One region of the Kitasatospora sp. NPDC059160 genome, then DNA from elsewhere that is predicted to be linked to it. Evidence: riboswitches for the same ligand, from Rfam matches in the RefSeq annotation. Region 1 holds a riboswitch; each other region holds the start of a gene.

Evidence for each region. A riboswitch is a leader RNA that binds a small molecule or an ion and turns the genes downstream of it on or off. The one in region 1 is predicted to bind S-adenosylmethionine.
Region 2: another riboswitch for S-adenosylmethionine. It lies ahead of thrC (threonine synthase); the one in region 1 lies ahead of ACFXOZ_RS01480 (IclR family transcriptional regulator).
Region 3: another riboswitch for S-adenosylmethionine. It lies ahead of ACFXOZ_RS28155 (aminotransferase class V-fold PLP-dependent enzyme); the one in region 1 lies ahead of ACFXOZ_RS01480 (IclR family transcriptional regulator).

The regions. Positions count from the first base shown of each region.
Region 1 covers NZ_JBHZCN010000002.1:99,608-104,548, forward strand. Annotated here, with positions in the region: gene ACFXOZ_RS01465 (hypothetical protein) at 130-525, shown strand; gene ACFXOZ_RS01470 (MarR family winged helix-turn-helix transcriptional regulator) at 628-1,083, opposite strand; gene ACFXOZ_RS01475 (transporter suffix domain-containing protein) at 1,092-1,385, opposite strand; SAM riboswitch class I at 1,502-1,644, shown strand; gene ACFXOZ_RS01480 (IclR family transcriptional regulator) at 1,844-2,557, shown strand; gene ACFXOZ_RS01485 (neuraminidase (sialidase)) at 2,677-4,281, opposite strand; gene ACFXOZ_RS01490 (HSP90 family protein) at 4,649-4,941, shown strand, end outside.
Region 2 covers NZ_JBHZCN010000084.1:2,026-6,966, forward strand. Annotated here, with positions in the region: gene ACFXOZ_RS30230 (trehalose-6-phosphate synthase) at 1-478, opposite strand, end outside; gene ACFXOZ_RS30235 (glucosyl-3-phosphoglycerate synthase) at 517-1,521, opposite strand; SAM riboswitch class I at 1,671-1,806, shown strand; gene thrC (threonine synthase) at 1,824-3,104, shown strand; gene ACFXOZ_RS30245 (MoaD/ThiS family protein) at 3,132-3,410, shown strand; gene ACFXOZ_RS30250 (cold-shock protein) at 3,958-4,161, shown strand; gene groL (chaperonin GroEL) at 4,518-4,941, shown strand, end outside.
Region 3 covers NZ_JBHZCN010000074.1:5,711-10,651, forward strand. Annotated here, with positions in the region: gene ACFXOZ_RS28145 (hypothetical protein) at 1-97, shown strand, start outside; gene trpD (anthranilate phosphoribosyltransferase) at 218-1,294, shown strand; SAM riboswitch class IV at 1,438-1,555, shown strand; gene ACFXOZ_RS28155 (aminotransferase class V-fold PLP-dependent enzyme) at 1,607-2,971, shown strand; gene ACFXOZ_RS28160 (Lrp/AsnC ligand binding domain-containing protein) at 2,975-3,256, opposite strand; gene ACFXOZ_RS28165 (rhomboid family intramembrane serine protease) at 3,298-4,080, opposite strand; gene ACFXOZ_RS28170 (hypothetical protein) at 4,309-4,572, shown strand; gene ACFXOZ_RS28175 (NYN domain-containing protein) at 4,862-4,941, shown strand, end outside.

The DNA.
Region 1 (4,941 bases):
GCCCGATGCCATGCTGTGCGAATGTCTGACGCATCGTATGAAGAGAATGTCGCTCCGATACCCGCCACGGAGGCGGCTCCGCCGGAGCCTGCGCAGGAGCCCCGGCTCCGGCCCTGGAAGGCCCCGGCGGTGTTCGCGGCTGCCGGACTCGTGGTCGGCGCCGGCGCCGTCGGACTGGCCTGGGGCCTGTCCGGACTTGGGGACGACGAGCCCTTCACGCTGGTGGGCCAGGCACGGATCAGCACCTCCGACCCCACCAAGTCGGGTACCTGCAACGGTGCCAGGGGCTTGGATGACGTGGACAAGGACGCCCTGGTGACCGTTCGCGACGCGGCGGGCCGGGTGGTGGCGACCGGCACCCTGGGGCAGGGCGAGTACCACGACTCCGCCTGCCGGTTCCCGATCGTGCTGCCCGACGTGCCGGGCGGTTCGGACTCCTACTCGGTGCAGGTGCTCTGGCACCCGAGGACGAAGGTCACGAACGAAGAGGCGCGGACGGGCGGCCTCGTGATCGATCTCAAGTGATCGGTCTGCACTGATCGGCCCCAAGTGACCGGCCCCAACTGACCGGCTCCAACTGATCGGTCCCGACTGATCGATCCGGAGTAGCGGCCACGGCGGGTGACGTCAGTCCTCGAACACCCGCCTCAACTTCCCGAGTGCGGACTCGATCTCCGCCATGTCCGCGGCCGAGAGCTTCGCGACGTAGGCGTCGTGGAGCTCCCGCTCGTACCGGAGTAGGGCCTGCCGGTAGGCCGCGCCGCGGGCCTCCAGGCGGAGGACGTGGACGCGTCCGTCCTGGGGGCTGCGCTGCCGGGAGAGGTAGCCGTCCTCCTCCAGGCGCGCCAGGTGCTGGCTGACGGCGCCCCTGGACACGCCCAGGCGCTCGGCCAGGTCCTTGGGGGTGATGCCCGGGTCGGCCACGATCCGCCCGAGCACGAGGTGCTGTTGGGCGGTGAGCCCGAAGTCGCCGTAGCGGGGCGCGTGCCGTTCCGAGAGGAGCCACAGGTCCGCGAAGAGCCGGTCGATCCGGGTGATGCGGGCGTGCAGGTCGGCGCTGTCGGGTCTTTCTCCGGTGTCCATCGGGCCCGTCAGTCCGTGGTCGGCGGCTGCTCGGCGGCGCGGCTGCGCCTCCTGAGCCCCAGGCGGGACCGGACTGCCCGGACGGCCTCCTTGCCGACGCCCGCCATGCCGATGAGGGCGCAGGTCTCGGCGACCACGAGCGTCCCGCCGAAGGCGGCGGCCTTGGTGCCGGACTCCAGCGGGAGGAAGAGGATGACGAGGACGGCCACGTAGGTCAGGGCGCTCAGGACGAGGAGCGCGATGCCGATCCTGAACCTGAGCGGCTTCTTCGGGGGTGCTGAGGTCGCCGGGGTCGCAGTCATGGAAATAGTTTAGAAATCTAAATCATCCGTGGTCAAGGACCCCGGCGGCTCCGGGTCGAGGGGCGGTCGGGAAAGGGTTTGGCGGGGCGGCCGGGAAATCTTGTATGGTTCTTCGCGAATCATCCAGAGGGGTGGAGGGACCGGCCCTACGAAGCCCCGGCAACTCCCCGTTCGATCCGGCGTCCGAAGTACGCGCCGTGCCGTCCGGGGTCAGTGCCAACTCCGGCCTGTCGCCAACGTGGCGCGGGGAAGATGAGGAGACACGGTGCTCTCAGTGCTGTCCTTCGCCCGGGCGCTTCCCGCCCCGGCCCTTTCGCGTACCCGTTTCGTGCTCGGCGCAGGCGATCTGCTGTTCCCGCAGGCCTGTTTCCGCTGACCACCCCGCTCCCACCCCACCGGAGCGCCCGTGAGCCGTACCCACCCGTCGCTCACGGGATCTGAGACTGGAGTACCCGTCCATGGAGAACACGAGCGGCGTCGGCGTGCTCGACAAGATCACCTCGATCCTCGGCACCCTGGAGGCCGGTCCGGCCACCTTGGCCGGGCTGGTCGACGCCACCGGGCTGGCCCGGCCGACCGCCCACCGGATCGCCGTCGCACTGGAGCACCACCGGCTGCTCGGCCGGGACCTCCAGGGCCGGTTCGTCCTCGGCCCGCGGCTCGCCGAGCTCTCGGCGGCGGCCGGTGAGGACCGCCTGCTGGCCGCGGCGGGCACGGTCCTCACCCACCTGCGCGACGTCACCGGCGAGACCGCCCAGCTGTACCGTCGGCAGGGCGAGGTCCGGATCTGCGTGGCGGCCGCCGAACGCCTCTTCGGCCTGCGGGACACCGTGCCGGTGGGCCTCGCGCTGCCGATGAAGGTCGGGTCCGCCGCCCAGGTCCTGCTGGCCTGGGAGGAGCCCGAGCGGCTCCACCGCGGACTCCAGGGCGCCCGGTTCACCGCCACCGCGCTGAGCGGGGTGCGGCGCCGGGGGTGGGCCCAGTCGATCGGCGAGCGCGAGCCCGGCGTGGCCTCCGTCTCCGCGCCCGTGCGGGGCCCGGCCGGCCGGGTGGTGGCCGCCGTTTCCGTCTCGGGGCCGATCGAACGGCTCAGCCGGCACCCGGGGGCCCGCCTCTCCCAGGCCGTCATCGAGGCGGCGGGCCACCTCACGGACGCACTGAACAGGCCCTGACCGGGCGGTCGGCTGACGTGGGGTGACCGGCCCGGGGCCCGGCCCGGACCGGACCCGAGCGCTCGGGTCCGGGCGGCCGCCGGCGCGGAGCTCCTCCGCGCCGGCAGCCGCCGGTCGGGTCAGCGCCGCAGGTGCTGCACGGCGCGCGGGTCGGCGGCGGGCGCCCCGGTGCGCACCGCCCCGGTGGTCGGTGCGGCCGCACCCGGGCTGCGCAGGGTGTCCGGCCGGAAGCGGCCGCTGTACACGTCGGTGGAGTTCAGCGGGGCGCCGCTGTTGGCGGTCACCAGCACCGGGCGGATCCGGTGGCCGTCGGTGATCAGGGCCTGGTAGTCGCCGAGGAAGTGGCCCCCGGCGTACGGCGCCTGGAGCCAGTCGAAGACCGGCGAGATCTGCCGCTCGACCGGACTGTTCTCGCCGCCGCGCGGGAAGCTGAGCAGCCAGGCGGCGGTGGGCAGCGTGGTGGTGTCGTCCGGGGTGAGGTAGCGCAGGTCGTAGTAGCTGACGGCGACGGTGCCGTCGGCCGTCACGGTGATCGACGGGGTGAACGCCGGCGCTCCCGGGGCCTGGTTGAGCCGGGTCGGGCCGCTCCAGGTCCGGCCGCCGTCGGTGGAGTGCACCAGCTGGATCGCGTCGTACCTGCCGCCGGTGGACTCCGAGCCCTCATAGGCGAGGTACAGCTCGCCGGTCTGCGGGTCGATCGCCACGCTGGGCAGTCCGGCGCCGGCCCGGAGGGACTTGGTGGCGTCGGTGGGCGCGTTCGGGTGGACCTCGGGGACGGAGGTGTCGGCGGCGACCCGGACCGGCGGGCTCCAGGTGCGGCCCTGGTCGGTGGAGCTGACCATGCCGAAGTGCACGTCGCTGACGGTCGTGGCGGTCGCGTCGGTGAAGGTGATCCAGTCGAAGAAGTCGTACAGCGTGTCGGTGCGCGGGTCGACCACGATCTGGTTGCCGATGGTCTGGGTGTTCGGCGTCGTGGCCGTGGTCACGAAGGGCTTCGCCGGGGACCAGGTCCGGCCGTGGTCCCGGGTGACGGACAGGTAGCCCGGCCCGTCGAAGACCGGGGTCGGGCCGGTGGTCTGGTCCACCCGGTCCCAGACCTGGTAGGCCACGCCCGGGTGCACCGGGTCGGCGGTGACGGCGTTCTTGTCGTCGGTGATCGCCGGGTCGTCGTCGCCGATCAGTTCGGTGACGTGCTGCCAGCTGCGCCCGCCGTCGGTGGAGGTGGCTGCGGCCACCGCGCTGCGGGGCGTGGTGGCGTCGAAGACCAGGGCGCTGGCGTACGCGGTGCCGTCGGGGCCGAAGCTCACCCAGCCGTCGGAGGCCCGCTGGTAGGCCAGCCCGCCCGGCGCGCAGTGGGTGAAGGGCAGCGCCGTCTGGGTGAAGTGCACGCCGTCCGTGGTGTAGCTGGAGCTCAGGCCCCGGGCACCGCCGTTGGACCAGCGGTCCTGCTGGTAGACGGTGATGGTGTTCGCCGGGTCGAGCGGGTTGGCGGCGGCGTACGGTTCGTCCTCCGCGCCCGGGTAGTTGGTGCCGTCGCCGTCCGCGCCGAGGTCGCAGGAGGCGTACGGATCGCCGGGTGAGATCACGGCGAGCGGTGCGCCGGGCGAGGTGTCGGGCGGGTTCGTACCGTCCGCGGTCGCGCCGGCCGGGGTGCCGGCGGCGACGGCGGCGAGGAGGAGCGCCGCGGCCGCGGTGGCGAGCGGTGCTCTGGTGCGGAACTGCATGGAGACCCCCATGGTCGTCGGCGGTACGTGCCTGGTGTCCTGGGTGGTGCCGCGCTGTGCCCTGCTCCGGTGCCGAACGGGAGTCGGCGCCCGGTCGGCCGTGCGTGTCGCCCGGCCGGTCGGCCGCGATGCCCGGTCGGCCGCGCGAGTCTAACCAGCCGGAGGGGGCGCGCCAACGGTCCGCGCGCGCTCCCTTACCAAGTCCGCACCATCGGCCGCTGTCCCCGCGCTGACCTGCGGTTATCCGTGCGCACCCCGGCCGCTGCCCGGGCGGTCGACCTTCCGGGCGCCCGTCGCGCGGATATTCGGTTTCCCGTGTCGTACCCCCGTTCTAGGGTGCTCCCGAACCGACCTGAGAGAGAGTCCGTTGAGCCGAACCTTTCGCGTCGACCTGCGCGGCATCGTCGACCTCCTGAGCCACCACCTCTACACCAGCCCGCAGGTGTACGTGCGCGAGCTGCTGCAGAACGCGGTGGACGCGATCACGGCCCGGCACCCGGGCGACGCCGCCGCGGCGGCGCGGGAGGCCCGGATCGCGATCGCCTCCAGCGACGCCAACGGCGACGGCTCGCTGACCATCAGCGACAACGGCATCGGCCTCACCGAGGCACAGGTGCACGAGCTGCTGGCGACGATCGGGCGCAGCTCGAAGCGCGACGA
Region 2 (4,941 bases), on a different contig from region 1:
CTCCCGGGGCGGCCTCGGCGGCGAGGGCGTCGGCGAAGGCGGCGTTGTACGCCCGGTAGGCGGCCCACTCGGTGCGGAAGCCGGCGTCGAAGGAGGGCGCGGTGGGGGTCGCGTAGAGCAGGTGGTGGACGAACCAGAGGGTGGAGTTGGCGACGCCGTTGTAGGCGCGGGCGAAGGTCTCCGGGTCGATGTCGAGCATCCGTACGGCCTGTCCGCCGACCTCGTGCCCGGCGAGGTCGAGGCGGCCGGCGGGGGCCTCCCGGGCGGCTCTGCGGTCGGCGTCGCTTAGCGCGGCGCAGACCCAGACGGCGGTGGGGTCGTCGATCGCGGACAGGCCGGAGACCAGGCCCCCGCCGCCGCGGCGCAGGGTCAGCGTGCCGTCGTCGGCGGTGCCGAAGGACACCGGTCCCCGGTTGGAGGCCACCAGGACGGGGGCGGTTCCGGTCGCACTCGAACGTTCGGTCGTGAGATCGCCCATGGTTGGGATGTTGCCGGGGGGTCGGGGCGGCAAACCCGTCAGCGGCGGGTGGCGTATTCCGGGACGGTGTGCATCGGGGGGCGTTCCAGGGCCGTCACGGGGTGGGTGTGGGCGGTGAAGGCGCGGGTGTGGGGGTCGCGGGTGAACTGGGTGAGGTGGGGGTGGACGAGGTCGGCGGAGGCCTTGAGGCGGTGGGAGCGGTCGAGGCGTTCCAGGGCGGTGCGGTAGATGGTGGCGGCCATCCGGCCGAGGGCCTGGCCGTCCTGGTGGCGGTGGTGCCGCACGCCGACGTCGACCTGGGCCAGCGCGTCGAGGCCGACCTGGTCCAGGGCGTCGACCAGGAGGCCGAGTTCGACGCCGTAGCCGGTGGGGAAGGGCAGCCGTTCGAGCAGTGAGCGGCGGGCCGCGTACTCGCCGCCGAGGGGCTGGACGAAGCCGGCGAGTTCCGGCCAGTGGAGGTTGAGCAGGGGGCGGGCGACGAGTTCGGTGACCCGGCCGCCGCCGGCCGGGACGATCGCGCCGCTTTCGGTCTCGAGCGGGCGGTCGTACATGGCCTTGACCAGGTGGATGTCGGGGTCGGTGAGCAGCGGGCCGACGATGCCGGAGACGAAGGCCGGGTCGAACTCGCGCAGGTCGGCGTCGATGAAGCAGACGATGTCGCCGTGGGTGACCAGCAGGGAGCGCCAGAGCACCTCGCCCTTGCCGGGGACGGCGGGCAGCCGGGGGAGGATCCGGTCGCGGTGTTCCACCCGGGCGCCGGCCTCGGCGGCGAAGGCGGCGGTGGCGTCGGTGGAGCCGGAGTCGACCACGACGAGTTCGTCGACGAGCGGGATCCGGTCCATGAGCTCGCGCCGGACGGTGCGGACGATGTCGCCGACGGTGGCCTCCTCGTCGAGGGCGGGGAGGACGACGCTGACCGTCCGGCCGGTGCGCCGTTTGGCGGCGAGGAGGGCGTCGACCGGCCGCTCGGCCGCGCTCCACGAGCGGCGGCGGAGCCAGGACGCCGCCTGTGGGAGGAGGGCGTGGGTCGGTTCGGCGGGCACGGTGACTCTCCTCGGCGGGATCGGGTGGGACGGGTCATCTCGCTTGGCGGACGGTCCCGTTCAGGGTTGGCGCCTTCGGATACAGTCTTCGTACAGCGGTCGGACCTTTGCACGCCGGGGTCGCCGCTGCGCACCACCACAATTTCACAAGCTCATCCAGAGGGACTGAGGGAACGGCCCGTTGACGTCCCGGCAACCTTCTCGCTCGGCTGTCGTTGACAGGCCCCGGCGGGACAGGTGCCAATTCCGGCCTGTGGCGCGACCGCGCCGCGGGGAAGATGAGGAGAGAGGCCTCCGCCATCATGGCTATCGACATCGCCGCACCTGTTTCCGTCGACCTCGGCCCCGCCGCCGCCCTGTCCTGTCGGGAGTGCGGAACCCGCTTCCCGCTCGGCCCCAGCTTCGCCTGTGTGGAGTGCTTCGGGCCGCTGGAGATCGCCTACGAGTTCGGCGGCGAGCGCGCCGAGGAGCTGCGCAGGCGGATCGAGTCCGGCCCCGCGTCCATCTGGCGGTACGCGCCGCTGCTGCCGGTGCCGGCCGACGTCGCCTCGAAGCCCAACCTGAACCCCGGCTGGACCCCGCTGGTGAAGGCGGACAACCTGGGCCGGGAGCTCGGGTTCACCGCGCAGCTGCACGTCAAGGACGACTCGGGCAACCCGACGCACTCGTTCAAGGACCGGGTGGTGGCCTGCGCGATCGAGGCGGCCCGGGCGTTCGGCTACACCACGCTGTCCTGCTCGTCGACCGGCAACCTGGCCGGTGCGGTGGGTGCGGCGGCGGCCCGGGCCGGGTTCCGCTCCTGCGTGTTCATCCCGCACGACCTGGAGCAGGGCAAGGTCGTGATGGCCGGGGTGTACGGCGGTGAGCTGGTCGGCATCGAGGGCAACTACGACGACGTGAACCGGTTCTGCTCGGAGCTGATCGGGGACCCGGCCGGCGAGGGCTGGGGCTTCGTCAACGTCAATCTGCGGCCGTACTACGGCGAGGGCTCCAAGACGCTGGCGTACGAGATCTGCGAGCAGCTCGGCTGGCGGCTGCCGGAGCAGATCGTCATCCCGATCGCCTCGGGCTCGCAGCTGACGAAGATCGACAAGGGTCTGCAGGAGCTGATCAAGCTGGGCCTGGTGGAGGACCGGCCGTACCGGATCTTCGGCGCCCAGGCGGAGGGCTGCTCGCCGGTGTCGGCGGCGTTCAAGGCCGGCCGGGACGTGATCAGGCCGGTGAAGCCGGACACCATCGCCAAGTCGCTGGCGATCGGCAACCCGGCGGACGGCCCGTACGTGCTGGACATCGCCCGCCGGACCGGCGGCGCGGTGGAGGACGTCACGGACGCGGAGGTGGTGGCGGCGATCCGGCTGCTGGCCCGGACCGAGGGGATCTTCGCGGAGACCGCGGGCGGGGTGACCGTCGGTGTGCTGAAGAAGCTCGTGGAGACCGGTCAGCTGGACCCGTCCAAGGAGACCGTCGCGATCAACACCGGGGACGGCCTGAAGACGCTGGACGCCGTCTCCGAGGCGGGCATGACCGCCGTCATCCGCCCGACGCTGGACTCCTTCCACGCCGCCGGCCTCGCGTCCGTCTGATCCACCCCCCACCCCGCTAGGAGAGTCATGAGCGCCAACGTCCGCATCCCCACCATCCTGCGCACCTACACCGGCGGTGCGGCCGAGGTGCCCGCCGAGGGGGCCACCCTGGGCGAGGTCATCGCCGACCTGGAGCGCAACCACGCGGGCATCGCGGCCCGGATCCTGGACGACACCGGCAAGCTGCGCCGCTTCGTCAACGTGTACGTGAACGACGACGACGTGCGGTTCGCCGAGGGCCTGGCGACCGGGATCGCGGACGGTGCGAGCGTTTCGATCATTCCGGCGGTGGCCGGCGGCTGCTGAGCCGTTCCCGCTTCCCGGCCGTCCGCGCGTACGGAATTCCGCTCTCCGTACGCGCGGACGGCCGTCGGCATTTCGGTGGGAATATTTTCGGTCCGAGTCGGAGTAGAGTGTGGCTCTGCTGGGAACAGGGCTTCCCCTTCCGGCGGTGGGTGCTTCGCCGGAGCCCGTCCGGGCGCTGAGACCGGCCCGGGGCCCGGGCGGTGAAACATGTCAGGCAGATGTCAGAATTCCTGCAGGCATTTGAGTAATTCGTCCGCTATGTCCGGCGCTAATTGCCGATTTCCTCCCGGTTTGTTCGCTCTTGTCTCTCGACGGGGCTGCGGAATTCCCGGCGGCGGACCCTGTTGCAGAGGGCGTCGATCCGGATACATTCAGCGGCGGTCGACGTAATCAACCGCTCACGGAAGCCGTCCGGCGCCCCCGTGCGGAGGATTGCGGCGTGCACGGCTGCGTCCAGGGGGGGTTCCCCGGGCCGGCCTTCAAACCAGACCCGGGCCCGCGACCTGCTGGCCCGTGAAGGGCCAGCACAGCACTAGGGGAGTTTGGAATGGCTCAGGGCACCGTCAAGTGGTTCAACGCGGAGAAGGGCTACGGCTTCATCGCGGTCGACGGTGGTGCGGACGTCTTCGTCCACTACAGCGCGATCCAGATGGACGGCTACCGCACCCTCGAGGAGGGCCAGCGGGTCGAGTTCGAGATCTCCCAGGGACAGAAGGGCCCGCAGGCGGACATGGTCCGCGCGGCGGTCTGACCTCTTCCGGAACCCAGGAGCTCGGCGCGGCCCACGGCTGGTGACCACTCGCTTCTCGACGGGCCCGTACGACACGCGTCGTACGGGCCCGTTCGCGTTCCCGCGCCGGGCCGTCCGGGGTGCCGGGCGGGGGCGGGCGGAGGTGGGCGGCGGCTCGCGGGTCGGCCGTGGGGCTTGCACTCGACCACCCGGAGTGCTAATCATTGGCGTTAGCACTCACAGTGTGAGAGTGACAGCGGACCGGGTCGGTGAGGCCCCCGGGAGCGGCAGGGGAATGGACCTCCGCACACCAGGGCCGTCCGTCGCGGGCACCCCTTGGTCCGAGCAGTCGACCGTGTCCCGGAGGACCACTTCTGATGGCCAAGATCATCGCCTTTGATGAGGAAGCTCGCCGCGGCCTTGAGCGTGGCATGAACCAGCTCGCCGACGCGGTGAAGGTCACGCTCGGCCCCAAGGGCCGCAACGTCGTGCTGGAGAAGAAGTGGGGCGCCCCCACGATCACCAACGACGGTGTCTCCATCGCCAAGGAGATCGAGCTCGAGGACCCCTACGAGAAGATCGGCGCGGAGCTCGTCAAGGAGGTCGCCAAGAAGACGGACGACGTCGCGGGTGACGGCACCACCACCGCCACCGTGCTCGCCCAGGCCCTGGTTCGCGAGGGTCTGCGCAACGTCGCCGCCGGCGCCAACCCGATGGCCCTCAAGCGCGGTATCGAGAAGGCCGTGGCCGCCGTCTCGGACCAGCTGCTGGCCCAGGCCAAGGACGTGGAGACCAAGGAGC
Region 3 (4,941 bases), on a different contig from region 1:
CGCGATCTCCCACCCGGTCGAGCCGGTGGCGCTGGCCGAGGCGGTCGCCACCCTGCTGCGGGCCCGGCTGGCCAAGCGGGCCCCGGCCACGCGCTGAGCGGTGCCGTCTCAGTCCTGGAGAAGGGGGCGCCGTCGGCACCCCGCCGCTCGATAGGCTGGCTCCATCCGTACGGACGTCCCCCCGGCGCGGGGGAACCGACTACAGCTGGAGTCAGCCATGGTGAACGTGAACCCTGCGAACGGTGGTACCGACCCCGCGCAGGTGGTCCGCACCTGGCCGGACATCCTGGCGGCTCTGTTGAAGGGGGAGGACCTCGACCGCTCGTCCACCGCGTGGGCGATGGACCGGATCATGAGCGGCGAGGCGTCCCCCGTCCAGGTGGCCGGGTTCATGGTGGCGCTGCGGGCCAAGGGCGAGACGGTCGACGAGATCGCCGGCCTGGTGGACGCGATGTACGACCACGCCGAGCCGCTGGACATCCCCGGCCCGGCGGTCGACATCGTCGGCACGGGCGGGGACCGGGCGAAGACCGTCAACATCTCGACCATGTCGGCGATCGTCGCCGCGGCGGCCGGGGCCAAGGTGGTCAAGCACGGCAACCGGGCGGCCTCCTCGTCCAGCGGCTCCTCGGACGTGCTGGAGAAGCTCGGGGTGGCACTCGACCTCTCCTCCCGGCGGGTGGCCCAGGTGGCCGAGGAGGTCGGGCTCACCTTCTGCTTCGCGGCGAAGTTCCACCCCTCGATGCGGCACGCCGCCACCGCGCGGCGCGACCTCGGGGTGCCCACCGCCTTCAACATCCTCGGCCCGCTGACCAACCCGGCGAAGGTCACCTCGCACGCCATCGGCTGCTTCGACACCCGGCTGGCCGGGCTGATCGCCGGGGTGCTCGCCCGGCGCGGGGCGACCGCGCTGGTGTTCCGCGGCGACGACGGGTTGGACGAGCTGACCATCACCACCACCTCGCGGGTCTGGGTGGTGCGCGACGGCGTGGTCACCGAGACCACGTTCGACCCGCGGGACGTCGGCATCGAGCTGGTCGGCATCGAGGCGCTGCGCGGGGCCGACGCCGCGTACAACGCCGAGGTCGCGCGCCGACTGCTGGCCGGGGAGCGCGGGCCGGTGCGGGACGCCGTCCTGCTGAACACGGCGGCGGCGCTGGTCGCGCTGGAGCTGGGCGACGCCCCGCTGGCGGAGCAGCTCGCGGCGGGCATGGTGCGGGCGGCCGAGGCGATCGACTCCGGCCGGGCGCAGGACCTGCTGCGGCGCTGGTCCGAGGCCACCAGCCGGATCTGAGCGGGTAGTTGAGGGCCCGTGTCGACGCGTCGGCACGGGCCCTCCGGCCGCCCGCCCCGAGCCGGAGGGGCGCGCGGAGGAGGCTGTCCGGATGGTGGATGCCTGTTTGACCCTCCGACGTACCCGACCTAGAGTCTTCGCCAGGTCATGAGTGACAGCGCGAAGCCCCAGCTCGCTGTCCGGCAACCCTCCGTCCGTGGCGGGGTGCCCTGGGTGAGGACCGGGTCGCCGGGCAAGCCGTCCGCGCGACAAGCGCGGACACCGGACGATCAGCACTCCCGGGGTCCCTTACCCGTGAAGGAGTGCATCCTCATGTCCCTCTCCCTCGGAACCACCGCCCCGCTCGCCGTCCTCGGCCACGACGTCGAGGTCCCGCTCGTCAGCGGTGAGAAGGTCGGCTACGCGGCTCTCGACTACGCGGCCAGCGCGCCGGCCCTCCAGCGGGTGTGGGACGACGTCGCCGCCTACGCCCCCTACTACGGCAGCGTGCACCGCGGCGCCGGCTACCTCTCCCAGCTGTCCACCGACCTGTTCGAGCAGAGCCGCCGGACCGTCGCCGAGTTCCTCGACCTGCGCGAGGGCGACCAGGTGGTCTTCACCCGCGCCACCACCGACTCGCTCAACCTGCTGGCCGCCGCCGTCCCGGCCGGCACCCGGGTGTTCGCCTTCGAGACCGAGCACCACGCCTCGCTGCTGCCGTGGGCGCACGCCGGGCTGGAGGTCTGCTACCTGCGGGCGCCGCGCTCGCGGGCCGAGGCGGTGGCCGCGCTGGAGGAGGCGCTGGCCGCGGCGCCGGAGGGCCCGAAGCTGCTGTGCGTCACCGGCGCCTCCAACGTGACCGGCGAGCTGTGGCCGGTCGCCGAACTGACCGGGACCGCGCACCGGTACGGCGCCCGGGTGGTGCTGGACGCCGCCCAGCTGGCCCCGCACCACCGGGTCTCGGTGCGCGAACTGGGCGTCGACTGGATCGCCTTCTCCGGCCACAAGCTGTACGCGCCGTTCGGCGCCGGGGTGCTGGCCGGGCGCTCCGACTGGCTGGACGCGGCCGAGCCCTACCTGGCCGGCGGCGGGGCGACCCGGACGGTGGCCCGGGAGCTGGACGGCTCGGTGGCGGTGCAGTGGCACACCGGCCCGGCCCGGCACGAGGCCGGCTCGCCCAACGTCATCGGCGCCTACGCGATCGCCTCGGCCTGTCGGGCGCTCACCGAGGCCGGCTTCGACGCGCTGGAGGCCCGGGAGCGGGAGCTGGTCGAGCGGCTGACGGCGGGGCTGGCGGAGATCCCCGAGGTCCGGGTGCTGAACCTGTTCGGGGCCGGCTCGGCCCGGGTGGGCGTGCTGTCCTTCGTCGTCCAGGGCTGGAACAGCTCGCACTTCTCGGCCGCGCTGTCCGCCGAGTACGGCATCGGCGTGCGCGACGGGCTGTTCTGCGCCCACCCGCTGGTGCGCACCCTGCTCGGGGACGAGGACGTGGCGCCCTCCGAGTGCGGGGCGCCCGAGCCCTCGCTGCCCGGTGAGCGCAGCCTGAACGCGATCCGGGTGAGCTTCGGCGCCGGCACGCCGGACGAGCACGTCGAGCGCTTCCTGGCCGCGGTCCGCGAGCTGGTCTCGGACGGCGCGGCGTGGAACTACCGCAACGAGGGCGGCCGTTGCGTCGCCGACACGCGTCGCGCGAGCTGAGTCCTACTCGTCCAGGCCGAGGGCGAAGGCCGCTTCCAGGTCGTGCTGGGAGTAGGTGCGGAAGGCGATCTGGGTCTCGGTGTGGGCCACGCCCGGGACCTTGTTGAGCCGGCCTGGGATGACCTCGGCCAGGTCGTCGTGGCGGCGCACCCGGACCATCGCCACCAGGTCGTACCCGCCGGTCACCGAGTACACCTCGCTGACGCCCTCGATCGCGGCGATGGCCTCGGCGATCTCAGGGATGCGGTCGACACTGGTCTTGATCAGGACGATGGCGGTGATCACAGTTCGGGCTCCTTGATGGGGTGCGGCCAGCGTATCGGGCCTCAGCCGGGGCGTCTCGGGGGGTGGCCGACCACCGTGCAGGCGTACAGGAAGCCCGCCGAGAAGCCGATCACGTGCACCAGGTAGGCCACTCCGGGCCCGGCCGAGTGCACCGACCACCACTGCAGGGCGAACCAGAGGCCGAGCACCAGCCAGGCCGGGAAGCGCAGCGGGAGGAAGAGGAGCAGCGGGACGAGGGTGGTCACCCGGGCCCGCGGGTGGAAGCGCAGGTAGGCGCCGAGCACGGCGGAGATCGCGCCCGAGGCGCCGATCAGGACCCGGGTGGAGTCGGGCGAGTGCGCCTCGGCGAGCGCGAAGCCGTACGAGGCGGTGCAGCCGGCGGCCAGGTAGAAGAGGAGGTACCTGGCCCGGCCGACCCGGCGTTCGACGGTCGGGCCGAAGACGTGCAGGAAGAGCAGGTTGCCCAGCAGGTGCAGCCAGCCGGCGTGCAGGAAGAGGCCGGTGAGGGCGGACACCGCCGGGTGCTTGCCCGGGGTGGGGGCGGCGGGGCAGCCGGGGACCGGGTCGGGGGCCTCGGCCAGTTGTCCGGCGGTCAGCGGGTGGCCGGTCAGCAGTTCGGCGGGGACGGCGCCCCAGCGCTGCTCGTACCGCTGCTCGGCGCAGATCCGGGCCTGGCCGGTGCCGTACAGGGGGTTGAGGCCGGCGGCCGGGCCGAGCAGGAAGACCAGGGTGTTGACCGCGATCAGGGCGTAGGTGACCGCCGGGGCGGGCAGCGCCGGGCGGCCGTCCCGCGCGTCGGTGTGGTCGGGGGCCGTGAGCGCCATGCGGCCAAGCATCCCTCCGGGCGTGGCAGGTGACACGGCGGTTTACGGCAGGTGGACTACTGGTCCGTCCGGCGGGGCGGGACGGACTCCGGTCATCTCAGCTGACCGGTGGTCCTCGTGGTTGCCCCAGGCAATAGGCTTGGGGCGGGCATTCCCGCCTCCCGCCGCCGACGCCGGGGCTCCGGGGGAGCGCCCGGCCCGCCCAGGGACCAGCCGAGAGGACCCCCGATGACCGTCCCCGCTCCGACCGCCGAGACGCGCTGGCGCTGCACGCTGTGCGGCAACCTCACCCGCTTCGACGTGACCCGCTCCGCGCGGGTCACCGAGTTCCTGCACTTCGACCTGGCCGGCGAATCCCGGGTCGAGGAGACCGAGGTGCACAGCGAGACCGTGGAGTCCGTGCGCTGCCGCTGGTGCAACGCGGTGGACCAGGTCGAGCTGGTGGCCCGTCCGGGTGCCGAGGCCGCGGAGGCCCCCACCACGCAGGGCTGACCCCTCCGGTGCGGTGGGCGGTGCGCGACACCGCCGTCCACCGCACGGGACAATACAGACAAGACGCACGGAGCGTGACGACAGGGGCGGCCGCGGCCGCACCCGCTGGACCAGGATCGGAGCCGAGGACGTGGTGGACGCAGCGAGGGAGCCCGGCGAAGCGCAGGGGCTTCAGCCCGCTGCGCCGGCACCGGAGCCGGCCGCCGGGCCGGTCCGGTCCGAGACCGACCTCCCGGGGGGCGCCGGCGGGGCCCCGGCCGGCGCGGGTGCCGAGCGGGCGCCCGAGAAGCTGGACCGGCCGCTGCCCGAAGGGGTGCGCCGGCGGGTGGTCGGGCTGGCCTCGGACGCGCTGGGCGGGCTGCCGCCCGG